Regions from separate parts of the Antricoccus suffuscus genome, predicted to be linked through region 2. Evidence: predicted binding sites of a transcription regulator. Region 2 holds the regulator's gene; the other holds the start of a gene.
The links. Region 2 encodes LexA, which represses DNA repair genes until DNA is damaged. Its sites were predicted from a motif close to TCGAACANNTGTTCGA; they were not measured.
Positions count from the first base shown of each region.

Region 1: the regulator LexA is predicted to act here: its motif matches at 2,603-2,618, upstream of ruvC (crossover junction endodeoxyribonuclease RuvC).

Region 1 is NZ_PVUE01000015.1:25,879-32,175, forward strand. It holds gene CLV47_RS22240 (DUF2207 domain-containing protein) at 1-916, shown strand, start outside; gene pdxT (pyridoxal 5'-phosphate synthase glutaminase subunit PdxT) at 1,165-1,794, shown strand; gene CLV47_RS15795 (YebC/PmpR family DNA-binding transcriptional regulator) at 1,791-2,546, shown strand; gene ruvC (crossover junction endodeoxyribonuclease RuvC) at 2,676-3,203, shown strand; gene ruvA (Holliday junction branch migration protein RuvA) at 3,200-3,817, shown strand; gene ruvB (Holliday junction branch migration DNA helicase RuvB) at 3,814-4,839, shown strand; gene yajC (preprotein translocase subunit YajC) at 5,009-5,407, shown strand; gene secD (protein translocase subunit SecD) at 5,482-6,297, shown strand, end outside.
Region 2 is NZ_PVUE01000002.1:339,269-345,565, forward strand. It holds gene dapF (diaminopimelate epimerase) at 1-16, shown strand, start outside; gene hflX (GTPase HflX) at 149-1,582, shown strand; gene CLV47_RS04430 (phosphatase PAP2 family protein) at 1,651-2,439, shown strand; gene CLV47_RS04435 (hypothetical protein) at 2,481-3,515, shown strand; gene lexA (transcriptional repressor LexA) at 3,512-4,393, opposite strand; gene CLV47_RS04445 (LysM peptidoglycan-binding domain-containing protein) at 4,743-5,723, shown strand; gene nrdR (transcriptional regulator NrdR) at 6,013-6,297, shown strand, end outside.

The DNA.
Region 1 (6,297 bases), on a different contig from region 2:
GGCCGAGGCCGCGGAGCTGATGGGTGGCAACACGGCCTCGGAGGCGCTGCCCGCCACGGTTCTGGACCTCGCATATCGCGGCGTGATCCGCATTCACGAAGATCCGACCAACGGCAGTGAGCCGGGCTATATCGAGCTGGTCGATGCCTCGAAGGCGACCGCCGCACACGAGAGACTGCTTGTCGACGGGATGTTTCCCTACGGCAACCCGGGCGAGGTCTGTCAGCTCAGCGCGCCGACAGCGGGTGAGCCCAATAAGTTCTACGACGGCTATGTGGCGATGAACGGTGCGGTCCGGACGACCGTTCTCGACCAGAAGCTCTACCGCCCGAATGACCGCTACACCCGCAAGAGCATCCGCGGGCTCGGCGTATTCCTTCTTGCGGCCGGGATCATCGGCAGTATCTGGGCGAGCAGTGCGCACCCCACTCTCGTGCTCTGGCTCGTCGCGGCCGCGGTCGCGGGCGTCGTACTGCTGGCCATTGCCACGAAGGCCAAGGGGTCGGGGCTCACGGCGACCGGACGGGCGAGGCTCGACCAGATTGAAGGGTTCCGGACCTACCTGGGCACGGCGGAGGCAGACCAGCTGCGGTTCGAGGAAGGCGAGGACATCTTCTCGCGCTACTTGCCATGGGCGGTCATCTTCGACATGACCGAACGCTGGTCGAAGATCTGCGCGACCCTCATCGAGCAAGGCCGTATCCCGGCCCAGCCAGACTGGTACATCGGCAACTACAGCGGCTTCATGGCTATTGCGATGATCTCGTCGCTGAACTCGTCGATCAGCCAGGCGGCCGCGCCACCTCCAAGCGTCAATTCCGGCGGCGGTGGCGGCGGATTCGGTGGCGGCAGCGGTTTCGGCGGCGGCGGCTTCTCCGGTGGGGGCGGCGGTGGCGGTGGCGGCGGCTCCTGGTAGTCGACTCCATCCACGATCCGCGATTTCGTCCCGCCGACCTGGCAACTGCATACACATGTGCCGTTGTGCATCGCCGATGACGAGTTCGTGCTGTCAAATAGTACAAATGTGCGGCTCACCGGTGACGGATGGCGGGCTTTTCGTGACGGATGGCGGGACATTCGTGACGGATGGCGATAGCGGGTCGTGGGGTGCCGGACCGAAATGAGAAACTTAGGAGTTCCCATCCACCGCATCGGGCTGGAGTTATGAGCGAGCCAACTATCGGCGTACTCGCCCTACAAGGCGACATACGCGAACACGTCGCGATCCTCACTGCGCTAGGCGCGCACCCTCGCCCGGTACGCCGTCCCGAGGAGCTTGACGGCCTCGACGGAATCCTGCTGCCGGGCGGGGAGTCCACCACGATCGACCGGTTGGCCCGCATCTTCGGTTTGATGGATCCGTTGCGAATGGCGATCAAGAGCGGCCTGCCGGCGTACGGTTCGTGCGCCGGGATGATCTTGTTGGCCGATCGGATCGAGGACGGCATGGCCGACCAGCAGACCATCGGCGGGATCGACATGGTCGTACGCCGCAACGCCTTTGGCCGTCAGGTGGACTCGTTCGAGGCGCAAGTCCGCATCGCGCAGATCGGCGAACCGGACTTCCATGCGGTGTTCATCCGGGCGCCTTGGGTAGAGTCGGTGTCCGACGACGTCGAGGTACTCGGAAAAGTCGAGACCGGCGAGGCTGCCGGTAGAATCGTCGCGGTCCGGCACGGCAACCTCATTGCCACGTCGTTCCATCCCGAGTTGACCGACGATCACCGTGTGCACGGTTATTTCGTCGACCTGGCGCGTGAGTACGCACTTGACCGTAAGGAGCATTCGCAATGAGCGGCCACAGTAAATGGGCTACCACCAAGCACAAGAAGGCCGTCATCGACGCGAAGCGCGGCAAGCTATTTGCCAAGCTCGTCAAGAACATTGAGGTAGCCGCGCGCGTCGGCGGCGGCGACCCGGACGGCAACCCGACGCTGTTCGATGCCATTCAGAAGGCGAAGAAAACCTCGGTCCCCAACGACAACATTGAGCGAGCGCGCAAGCGCGGCGCGGGTGAGGAAGCCGGCGGCTCAGACTGGCAGAACATCACCTACGAGGGTTACGGCCCGGCCGGAGTGGCGATGCTGATCGAGTGCCTCACCGACAACAAGAACCGCGCGGCCACCGAGGTGCGCACCTCGATGACGCGCAATGGCGGCCAGATGGCCGATCCTGGGTCGGTGGCCTACATGTTCACCCGCAAGGGCGTTGTCATCGTGCCGAAGGGTGACCTGTCCGAAGATGACCTGCTCGAGGTCGTGCTGGAGGCCGGCGCCGAGGAGATCAACGACCTCGGGGAGTCCTTCGAGATCGTCAGTGACGCACCGGACCTCGTAGCGGTGCGTACCGCGCTGCAGAAGTCGGACATCGACTACGACTCCGCGGACTCGTCGTTCCTCCCCAGCGTCAGCGTCCCGCTCGACGAGCAGAGCGCGCCGAAGGTCTTCAAGCTCATCGACGCGCTCGAGGACAGTGACGACGTACAAAACGTCTACGCCAACTTCGACGTCTCGGACGAGGTCATGGCGGCGATCTCCGAAGAGTAGGCCGACCGCCCGGCGTGTTGCGCGCGCCTTGTCGGGGTGAGCAGATACGGTGAATCTCGAACACGTGTTCGCGGAGCGCGGCAACCGCGGTCCGCACTCAACCAGTCTCGAGAATCGGAGTTGCGGCGCATGCGGGTGCTCGGTATCGATCCCGGTCTGACCCGGTGCGGTGTCGGAATCGTCGAGGGCAGTCCCGGCAAGCCGCTGACTCCGGTCTTCCACGGTGTGATCCGTACCGCCGCGAGCGCCCACATCGGCGAGCGGCTCGACGAAATCGCGCAGCTGCTGGCCGACTATATTCGTGCCTACCGCCCGGACGCGATCGCCGTTGAACGAGTCTTCAGCCAGGTCAACGTGTCGACCGTCATGGGTACGGCGCAGGCGTCGGGAGTCGCGATTCTCGTTGGGGCACAAGCGAAGTTGCCGCTCTCGACATACACCCCGAGCGAGGTCAAGGCGGCGGTGAGTGGCTCGGGACGGGCAGACAAGAAGCAGGTGCAGACAATGGTGGCGCGGATTCTGCGAATGTCGGAGCTACCTAAACCGGCGGATGCCGCCGACGCGCTTGCCATCGCGTGCTGTCATATTTGGCGCGGTGGCGCCAAAGCAAAGTTTGACGCCGCCGTCATCGCGGCGAAAGCAGGGATACGCCAATGATCGCGTCATTGACCGGCAAGGTCCGTTCGCTCGGCCCCCAATCTGTCGTCCTCGAGGTCGGTGGCGTCGGCATGTTGGTGCAATGCGCCCCGGGGACTCTCGCGCGCCTTCGGATAGGGGAGACCGGTGCCTTGGCGACCAGCCTCGTCGTACGCGAGGACTCGCTGACGCTCTACGGGTTCGGTGACGACGACGAGCGGGTGCTGTTCGAGCTGCTGCTGTCGGCGAACGGTGTCGGGCCGAAGGTCGCCCAGGCAATCCTCGCCACGCACCCGGCCCGAGAGGTACGCCGAGCGATCGCGACGGCCGACCACGCCGTACTGACCCAGGTGCCGGGCATCGGCAAGAAGGGCGCCGAACGAATCGTGATCGAGCTGCGCGACAAGGTCGGGTCACTTGCCGATGACGGCTCGCCGCAGCTTCAGATTGCCCCCGCCGCGCCGTGGCGTGACCAACTGCACAGTGCCCTTGTCGGGCTGGGCTGGTCGGGCAAAGAGGCAGACGAGGCGCTGTTGCTCGTCGAGCCGGAGGCCGCTGTCGCTATCGAGACCGACGGCCGGGTCGAGGTTGCGGTGCTGTTGCGCTCGGCGCTGCGGATGCTCGGCCGCCCATGACGTACGACGAGCACGAGTCCGACGAGGAGGTCGTCTCGCCGTACCAGGTTGGCGAAGACCGCGACGTCGAGACCTCGTTGCGACCGAAGTCGCTGACCGAGTTCGTCGGCCAGGTGCGGGTGCGCGACCAGCTCGGCGTCGTACTCGAGAGTGCGAAGCGCCGCGACCAGGCGCCTGATCACATATTGCTCTCCGGGCCGCCGGGGTTAGGCAAGACCAGCCTCGCATTCATCATCGCGCTGGAGCTCGGCGCGTCGATCAGGGTCACCAGCGGTCCGGCCATCGAGCGAGCCGGAGATTTGGCGGCGATGCTGTCCAACCTCGCCGAGGGCGACGTGCTGTTCATCGACGAGATTCACCGGATCGCGCGTCCCGCCGAGGAGATGCTCTACGTCGCGATGGAGGACTTCCGGGTCGACGTCGTCGTCGGTAAAGGTCCCGGTGCTACGGCGATCCCGCTCGACGTCGCCCCGTTCACGCTGGTCGGCGCGACGACCCGCTCGGGTCTGCTTACCGGTCCGCTGCGCGACCGTTTCGGGTTTACCGCGCATATGGACTTTTACAGTAAAGACGAGCTTGTGCGGGTGCTTCACCGAAGCGCGCGGCTACTCGAGATCGATCTCACAGACGAGGGCGCCGACGAAATTGGCCGGCGCTCCCGGGGTACGCCGCGGATCGCCAACCGGCTGCTGCGTCGGGCACGCGACTTCGCCCAGGTGCGGGCCAACGGCGTACTGACCCGCGAGGTGTGCCGGGCCGCGCTGGCCGTCTATGACATCGACGAGATCGGGCTGGACCGGCTCGACAAGCTGGTGCTCGAGGCGCTGGTCAATGGCTTCGCCGGGGGACCGGTCGGCGTGTCGACACTCGCTATTGCGGTGGGCGAGGAGTCGCAGACGATCGAAGAGGTGGTCGAGCCGTTTTTGGTGCGGGCCGGCTTGCTCGCGCGCACCCAACGCGGCCGGATCGCGACCGAAAGCGCGTGGCAACATCTCGGCTTAACGCCACCCACTGGAAGATAGTCGGGTGATTTGCTTGGTTCTGGCGTAATCTAGACTGTGCTGTCGCCTCGCCCTAGTCAGCTCTGCAAGATTCAGCACCACAACCTGGCGCGTTAGCGCGCCGTGGCGAGGCCCAAGACTGGCTCGCCATGCGCAGCCCGCCACATACTCAGCTTTAAGGATTTCACTCGTGCCCGTTCTCGCCGCTCAACAAAGTTCCGGCTTCGGTTCCGTACCGATGCTGATCATCATTGCCGTGCTGTTCGGCGGACTCATCTACATGCAGGTTCGCGCTCGCAAGAGGATGGCCGCCAAGCAGGCCGCGATGGTCTCCGATCTCGCGATCGGTAGCAAGGTCGTGATGATCAGCGGCCTCAAGGGCACCGTCGCAGGAGTGAGCAAGGACGAGGTCGAGGTCGAAATCGCGCCGGGCGTTATATCCACCTTCGTCACGAAGGCGATCGGTAGCATCGAAAACCCTAGCAACGCGGCCGACGATATCGCCGTCGACCGCACGAACCAGACCCCTGGCGACGACATCATCGGATCCGGCAAGTCCGATCCAGAATCGCCGATCACTGAGAACTGAGCCTGAATTGGCCGCGTCAAACAAAGACTGAGTCGATCACGCTTTAGTCGTCACCCCTTGGAGAACGATCTGTAGTGGCACGCCCATCTGGATACATGCCGGTTGCCAGGTATTTCATATCGTTCGCCTTGTTGCTTGCGGTCATTTACGCTGCGTTCCTGTTCGGCGGCAAAGGGCTCACCCCGAAGTTAGGTCTTGACCTGCAAGGCGGCACTACCGTCACGTTGCGGGCGCTGACGAGCAAGGGAAACGCGCCCAGCGCCCAAGACCTCAACGTGGCCCGACAGATCATCCAAAACCGAGTCAACGGGCTCGGCGTGACCTCGGCCGAAGTGACCACCGAGGGCGATCGCAATATCGTGATCTCGATTCCAGGCGCCGGCAGCGAAGAGGCCAAGCAACTCGGCCAGACCGCCCTGCTCGAGCTGCGTCCTGTCGTACAGGCCGTCGGCAAGAGCGCACCAGGACAAAGCGCGGCCAACCCTAAGGGCACGACGGCAACCGACAAAGTCGTGACGGTCAACCAGGGCGCGGCGACCCCCGAGGAAGCCGCAACCATAGCGACCACCCTCGACTGCTCGGCGACCAACCTCGCCCCGCCGCCGCCTGCCAAGCAGTACATGGCGGCGTGCGGCGCCGACGGTACGACGTACGTCCTCGGCCCGGTCATCATCAAGGGCACGAGCATTAAGGACGCGTCCTCCAGCTTCGATACCCAGGGCGGTCAGGGCTGGCAGGTCAGCCTCGACTTCAACAACGCCGGCTCGGCGATCTGGTCGAAGTACACCGCGGAAAACATCGGCAAGAACGTCGCCTTCGTACTCGACCAGAAGATCCTGTCGGCGCCGACGATCAACTCGGCCATCCCGGGTACCACGAGCATCACGGGC
Region 2 (6,297 bases):
GCTGCGCGGCCGCTAACGGATCGTCGACCACGCGACGCGTGCCCCGGGTCGGGGCATGAAGCTGATTCTGAGCGCCGGATCGGTTTCGGTGGGTGGGCGATCAAACTCAGATGCGGTTACCGAGCGGACGTGGGATCATAGGAAGACGATGACGCAAACCAACCGAACGATCGACCCGACCACGAACAAGCATGCCACCGGGGCCGCGCCACGAAACGACACCGGTGGCTACGACCTCGAGGACCGTCAGTCGCTGCGCCGAGTCTCCGGACTGTCGACCGAACTCGAAGACGTCACCGAGGTCGAGTACCGCCAGTTGCGCCTGGAGCGCGTCGTGCTGGCAGGGCTCGATCTCACCGGGAGCCCGCGGGCGGCGGAGAACTCACTCAAAGAGCTCGCCGCCTTGGCCGAGACGGCCGGCTCGGAAGTGCTCGATGGCGTGATCCAGCGACGCACCAACCCGGACCCGGCGACGTACCTCGGCTCGGGCAAGGCCCGAGAGCTCGCCGACATCGTCCGCGCGACCGGTGCGGATACGGTCATCTGCGACGATGAGCTGTCGCCGTCCCAACGCACCGCTCTCGAGGGCGTCGTCAAGGTGAAAGTCATCGATCGGATCGCCTTGATCCTGGACATCTTCGCTCAGCACGCCAAGAGCCGGGAAGGTAAGTCGCAGGTGGAGCTTGCGCAGCTGCAGTATCTCTTGCCGCGTCTTCGCGGCTGGGGTGAGTCGATGTCGCGTCAGGCCGGCGGGCGGGTCGGCGCCGAAGGCGGCGGTATCGGTGGCCGCGGGCCCGGTGAGACCAAGATCGAGCTCGACCGGCGACGGATTCACCAGCGAATCGCCAAGTTGCGCCGCGAGATTGCCGCGATGAAGACGAGCCGTGACACTAAACGAGCCTCCCGCCAGCGAAGTCATGCCGCCGCCGTGGTGATCGCCGGTTACACCAACGCGGGCAAGTCGACCCTGCTCAACCGGCTTACCGGAGCGGGAGTGCTGGTCGAAAACGCACTGTTCGCGACGCTTGACCCGACCGTGCGGCGCGCAGAGACCGCTGACGGTCGTGAATACACGATCGCGGACACCGTCGGGTTTGTCCGTTCGCTGCCGCATCAGCTGGTCGAGGCGTTTCGCTCGTCCCTGGAAGAAGTCGAATCGGCGGACCTGGTGCTGCACGTGGTCGACGGAGCCGATCCGGACCCGGAAGGGCAGATCAGCGCGGTTCGTGAGGTCTTCGCGCAGATCGGCGCCAAGGACGTTCCCGAGCTCATGGTCATTAACAAGGCCGATGCGGCCGACCCCGAGGCGATTGAGCGTCTCGAGCGATCCTTGCCGGGAAGCATTGCGGTCTCCGCCGTGACCGGTATGGGTATCGACAAACTGCTTCTCGCGATCGAGACCGCGCTGCCGCGTCCACGGATCGATTTCGACGTCCTCATTCCGTACGAGCGCGGCGATCTGGTCGCCCGGCTGCATGATGAGGCGGACATCGCCACGACCGAATACCTGCCAGACGGTACGGCGCTGACCGGCCGCGCTTACCCGCAAGTCGCTGCCACGCTCGAGGCCTTCGCTCGCTGAGCGCACCCGACGCGCGTGGCCTGTGAGGTACGGCGACCTAGAGCGCGCCCCCGCGTAGGCTGTTCGCCGTGACCCGTACACCCGACGCCGACGACCCGCGCCGTGTTCCGGTCAGCCAATGGCCCACCGCGGACCGCGCGTGGTATCCGGCGCGCTGGCTGGCGATAGCCTGCACGGTCCTGTTCGCGCTCGTTACCGCCGACGTGCTCGCGGACGGCTTACTGCGGCACTTTGACGGAGTCCTCGCTGGTTGGATTCGGACTGTCGGCCTACGCGATTCTGCCGTGGGCAGTGCCATCGGGTACGTGCTCAGTCAGACGGGTGGCCGGGCGACCAATCTGGTGTGGATTCTCGTGCTGTGCATCGTCATCGCGGTGAAGTCTCGCAACTTTGTTCCGTTCGTGCGTCTGGCACTCGGTGTGGCGCTACTGAGTGCCGCCATCTACACCTCGAAGTTCCTTATCGCGCGGACGTTTCCGACCGATCCGCGCGGAGATCTGCTGCATGCCGTCGGCTATAACGATTCCTATCCATCCGGACATCAAGCGAACGCTATTTTGCTGAGCAGCATCGGTGCCTGGATCGCCGTCGACTACATAGCAACAGTATGGGTACGACGGGTGGTCTGTATATATGCGATCGCCGGGCCGATCATCGCTGCTTTTGCCGTGCTGTTCATGAACTATCACTGGCTCAGCGACATTATCGCCGGCGCAAGCGTGGGCATCGTGCTGCTATGGATCGCACGGCGGGCCAGCGTTACGAAAATGGGGCGGCGGGTCGAGGATTGGTTCGAGACCGGGTTAGCCGCGACCGTCGCAAAGTGGCTCGGCCGGTCACCGGTCGATGAACACTAGGAGACAGGCGCATTAGGAGATGGGTGCGCGGTGCCTCACGAGTGACGATGTCGCTCATTGCCGCTACGGCGGGCACGCTGCTCGGTGTTCCTGCTGCGGCCGCGGCCCCGGCGTACGCCGCTGGTACTGACGTCTGCACGGTCACTGATTCGCGAATCGTCGAAGGCAGCGGCCTGCTCGTGCGGCCCGACGGCTACGACATCATCAATGACAGCGGCGATCAGGTCGAGGTATTCCACCTCGACCAAGAGTGCCAGACGACCGCGGTCTCGGTGGTGGCGATCGATCCGCGTGACACCGAAGACCTAGCACGCGGTCCGAATGGGCTTCTGTACGTCGCCGACATCGGCGACAATAACGCCGTCCGTGACAGCGTCGCGCTCGAACTAGTGGATCCCGCGGATCCCAGCCTCGCGCAGATCCGCCGCTTTCGCTATCCCGACGGCGCCCACGACGCCGAGTCGCTGTTCGTGCAGTCGGACGGACGCATCGTGATTGTCACGAAGAGTCTGACCGGTCTCAGCGGCGTCTATCGCAGCTCCGAGCCGGTGGACATCGCCCCCGGTGCAACCGACATGCCGCAGCCGCTGGACAAGGTCGGGGACCTGCGGATCGACAAGACCGATACTCCTGGTGGACCGGTGGGATGGCTCGGCTCACGACTCGTGACCGGGGCCGCCGCTTCTGCAGATGACACACTGATCGCGCTCCGCACGTACACCGACGCGTATATCTGGGACCTCGACAGCCCCGACATCGCGGGCACACTCGTCGGCAAGAAGGCGACAGTCATACCGCTTCCGCCATCTCCGCAGGGCGAGGCAATCGCGTTCGCGCCACAGACAAATGACATCTACCTATTCGGCGAGGGGCAAAACGCCACACTCAGCGTGTTGCCGGTGACGACGACCCCAGGAGACGCAGTCGCTAGTCGGCAGGTCGCCGTCGGTGACGACGCCCGTGTACCTGCCCGCAACGACGTGTTGCCGTACGTCGTGATCGGTGCGATCTTGCTAGCTTGCGCAGGCGTATTGCTCGTCGCCATACGCCTGCGCAAGCCTCGTCACGGCGACTAGACCCGACGCAGGACCGATACGACGCGGCCGAGAATCGCTGCGTCGTCGCCGTTGATGGGCTCGAACGCCTTGTTGTGCGGGACAAGCCAGGTATGTCCGTCGGTCCGCCGGTACGTCTTGACCGTTGCCTCGCCGTCAATCATCGCCGCCACAATGTCGCCCTGGTTGGCGTCGGGCTGCTGACGCACCACGACCCAGTCACCGTCGCAAATCGCCGCATCAATCATCGACTCGCCAACGACCTTGAGTAAGAACAGGGTGCCGTCGCCGACCAGTTCCTTAGGCAGCGGGAACACGTCTTCGACCGCCTGCTCGGCCAGGATCGGGCCACCAGCGGCGATGCGTCCGACGACCGGCACGAACGAGGGTGTCGGGAACCGGGCGTCATAGCGGGGAATGACCGCGGCATCGCCCGCAGCCTGCGCGGGCGTGCGGATGTCGACCGCGCGGGGACGATTGGCGTCACGGCGCAGAAATCCCTTCGACTGCAACGCGCGCAACTGATGAGCGACCGAGGACGGGGACGCGAGGCCGACAGCCTCACCGATCTCACGCACGCTTGGCGGATAGCCGCGAGTGCGGACTGACGCGCGAATCACGTCCATCACTTTGCGCTGCCGGACCGTGAGCCCACTCTCGTCCGGCGCCTCGGGGAACTGATGGACGGTGCCTTCAGACTTCGCGCCGTCGGCAGTCGCCTTCGGGGCGGCGCGTTTAGCCGCTCGCTTAGCGGCCGGCTTCGTCGATGTTTTCGCGCTCGCGCCGGCGACAGCCTTCCGCGCACCGGTTGTGGCATCGTCGGCCTTCTCGCCGCCCACGCCTGTCGCGCGTTTAGTGGTCGCGCTCTTGTCTGTTGAGTTGACCTTTTTGCTGGGCATGTGAACCTCTCACTCCGCGGGACTTCTGTATGAGCTGCCTGACTGTGTGCTTACCGTCTGTGTGTGCGTACCGTCGGTGTCTGCTTGCCGCCTGTTTGAACTGGCGGCCTCTCCGTGCTTGCGTGCTCAATGACTCTACGTAACGATTCGAACTAATGTACGTGCGACTCGCCGAAACCTATCGACATTCTGATTTTGTGTGTGTATAACTTAGTACGCAGGTTCGATAGTACACCCGTACTACGTGCGGATGCAAGCGTTCCGACCGGTTGTGGATAGGCCGCGTTGGCAGGGTCCATGGGCCGTCCGCGCGCACTCGTCCAGAATTGTCGGCCCCGAGGAGTAAGCAATGACTATGCAAACCACGAAGGCACATCGCAACGGTCCACACCGTAACCGCAAGTCGGGCCGCGCTGCGGCCGCACGGCCCGCGCAGGCCGAAATGTTCGCCCTTTCTGAGGACGGCGACGTGGTCGGTAGCGGCGCTGAAGAGCGCGCCGATCGCGCGAGCCGCGCTCAGCCGGATGTCCGACGAGGAGCTGCGGTCGGTCATCGAGCTTCGTTCGGGTCGTTCTCCCGGGCGAAGGTTCGTGTCGAGCCGCCGGCTCCTGCGATCGGTCTGTCTACGCGGTCTGGCGGTCGGGAGGAAGTCTCCGGTGCGCTGGCCAAGTTCGGCTTGCGACGTTTGGGCGGCTCGGCTGACTCAGTATCGCGATTGGATGAGTCGACGCCGCCAAGCTCGCGCGTCGAGTCCGCTCGTGGGTCCGGCGTCGATGACGCGGCCGGCGAGGAGTTGCCACCGTTGGTTCCGTCTGTCGTATCAACTTGCCGGGCAGATGCGAGATCGCGTCGGGTCAGCCGATTCGCCGTGCCACTTGGCGGTCGGTCTGATGTGCAGTTAGCTGCCGAGACGCACGTTGGTTTGGGTGCTCGAGTGGAGGTGTTGGGTGCTCGTGTGGAGGCGCAGGCAGCCCGCAACCTCGAGTCGACGATGATTCCGGTGGCCGCAGACGTCCGCCCCGTCACGCGAGCCGCCAGACGGGCGCGGCTCACTGTGCGTGGGCATATCGCGGTGATGGTGCTCATCGCGACTGTGATCGCCGGCGCGTCGGCGCTAGTTAACGCAAGCGGCGCGGGCACGGCGCCGGTGGCGGCGACTCAGGAAGTTCTGGTCAAACCCGGCGACACTGTGGGCAGCATCGCCTCACGATTTGCCGCGCCGGCCCACCGCGCCGACCTGGTCGCGCTCATCCGGGCCGCGAATGGCCTGAGTGGGTCTGTCGACGCGCCACTGCCGGCCGGCGACTACCTGATCGTGCCCGCGTACTGAGGTTTGTTGCCCGACCCAAGCCGGCTAGTTCCGGCGACTTTCATGAATTCGGCTCAAAGTACTTGCAACCTCCCTATGGTGGGCTTAACCTGATACCACAACATATAGTAGTTACATGGATGTGTTTCATCCACAGGTTGGGGTGGGTTGTCCACGATTCGTACACCGGTCGTCCACAACCAATCCCACAGTTATCCGCAAATTGTCCCCAGGCCGACGTCGGCCAGGGCTAATGGTTGAAGGGAGTTGTGCCATGCGTTGCCCATACTGCCGGCACTCAGACTCCCGTGTGACCGACTCTCGTGAGGTCGACGACGGCCAGTCGATCAAGCGCCGCAGATCCTGCCAGGGATGCGGACGGCGATTTACGACGCTGGAAGAGGCGATGCTCGCCGTCGTCAAACGCTCCGGCGTCTCCGAACCGTTCAGCCGGGACAAAGTCATCAGTGGCGTCCGGCGTGCCTGTCAGGGCCGCCCAGTAGGCGAGGACCAGCTTGCGCTACTTGCGGAGCAGGTAGAAGACACCGTTCGTGCAAGTGGTGCGGCCGAGGTGCCCAGTAACGAAGTCGGGCTG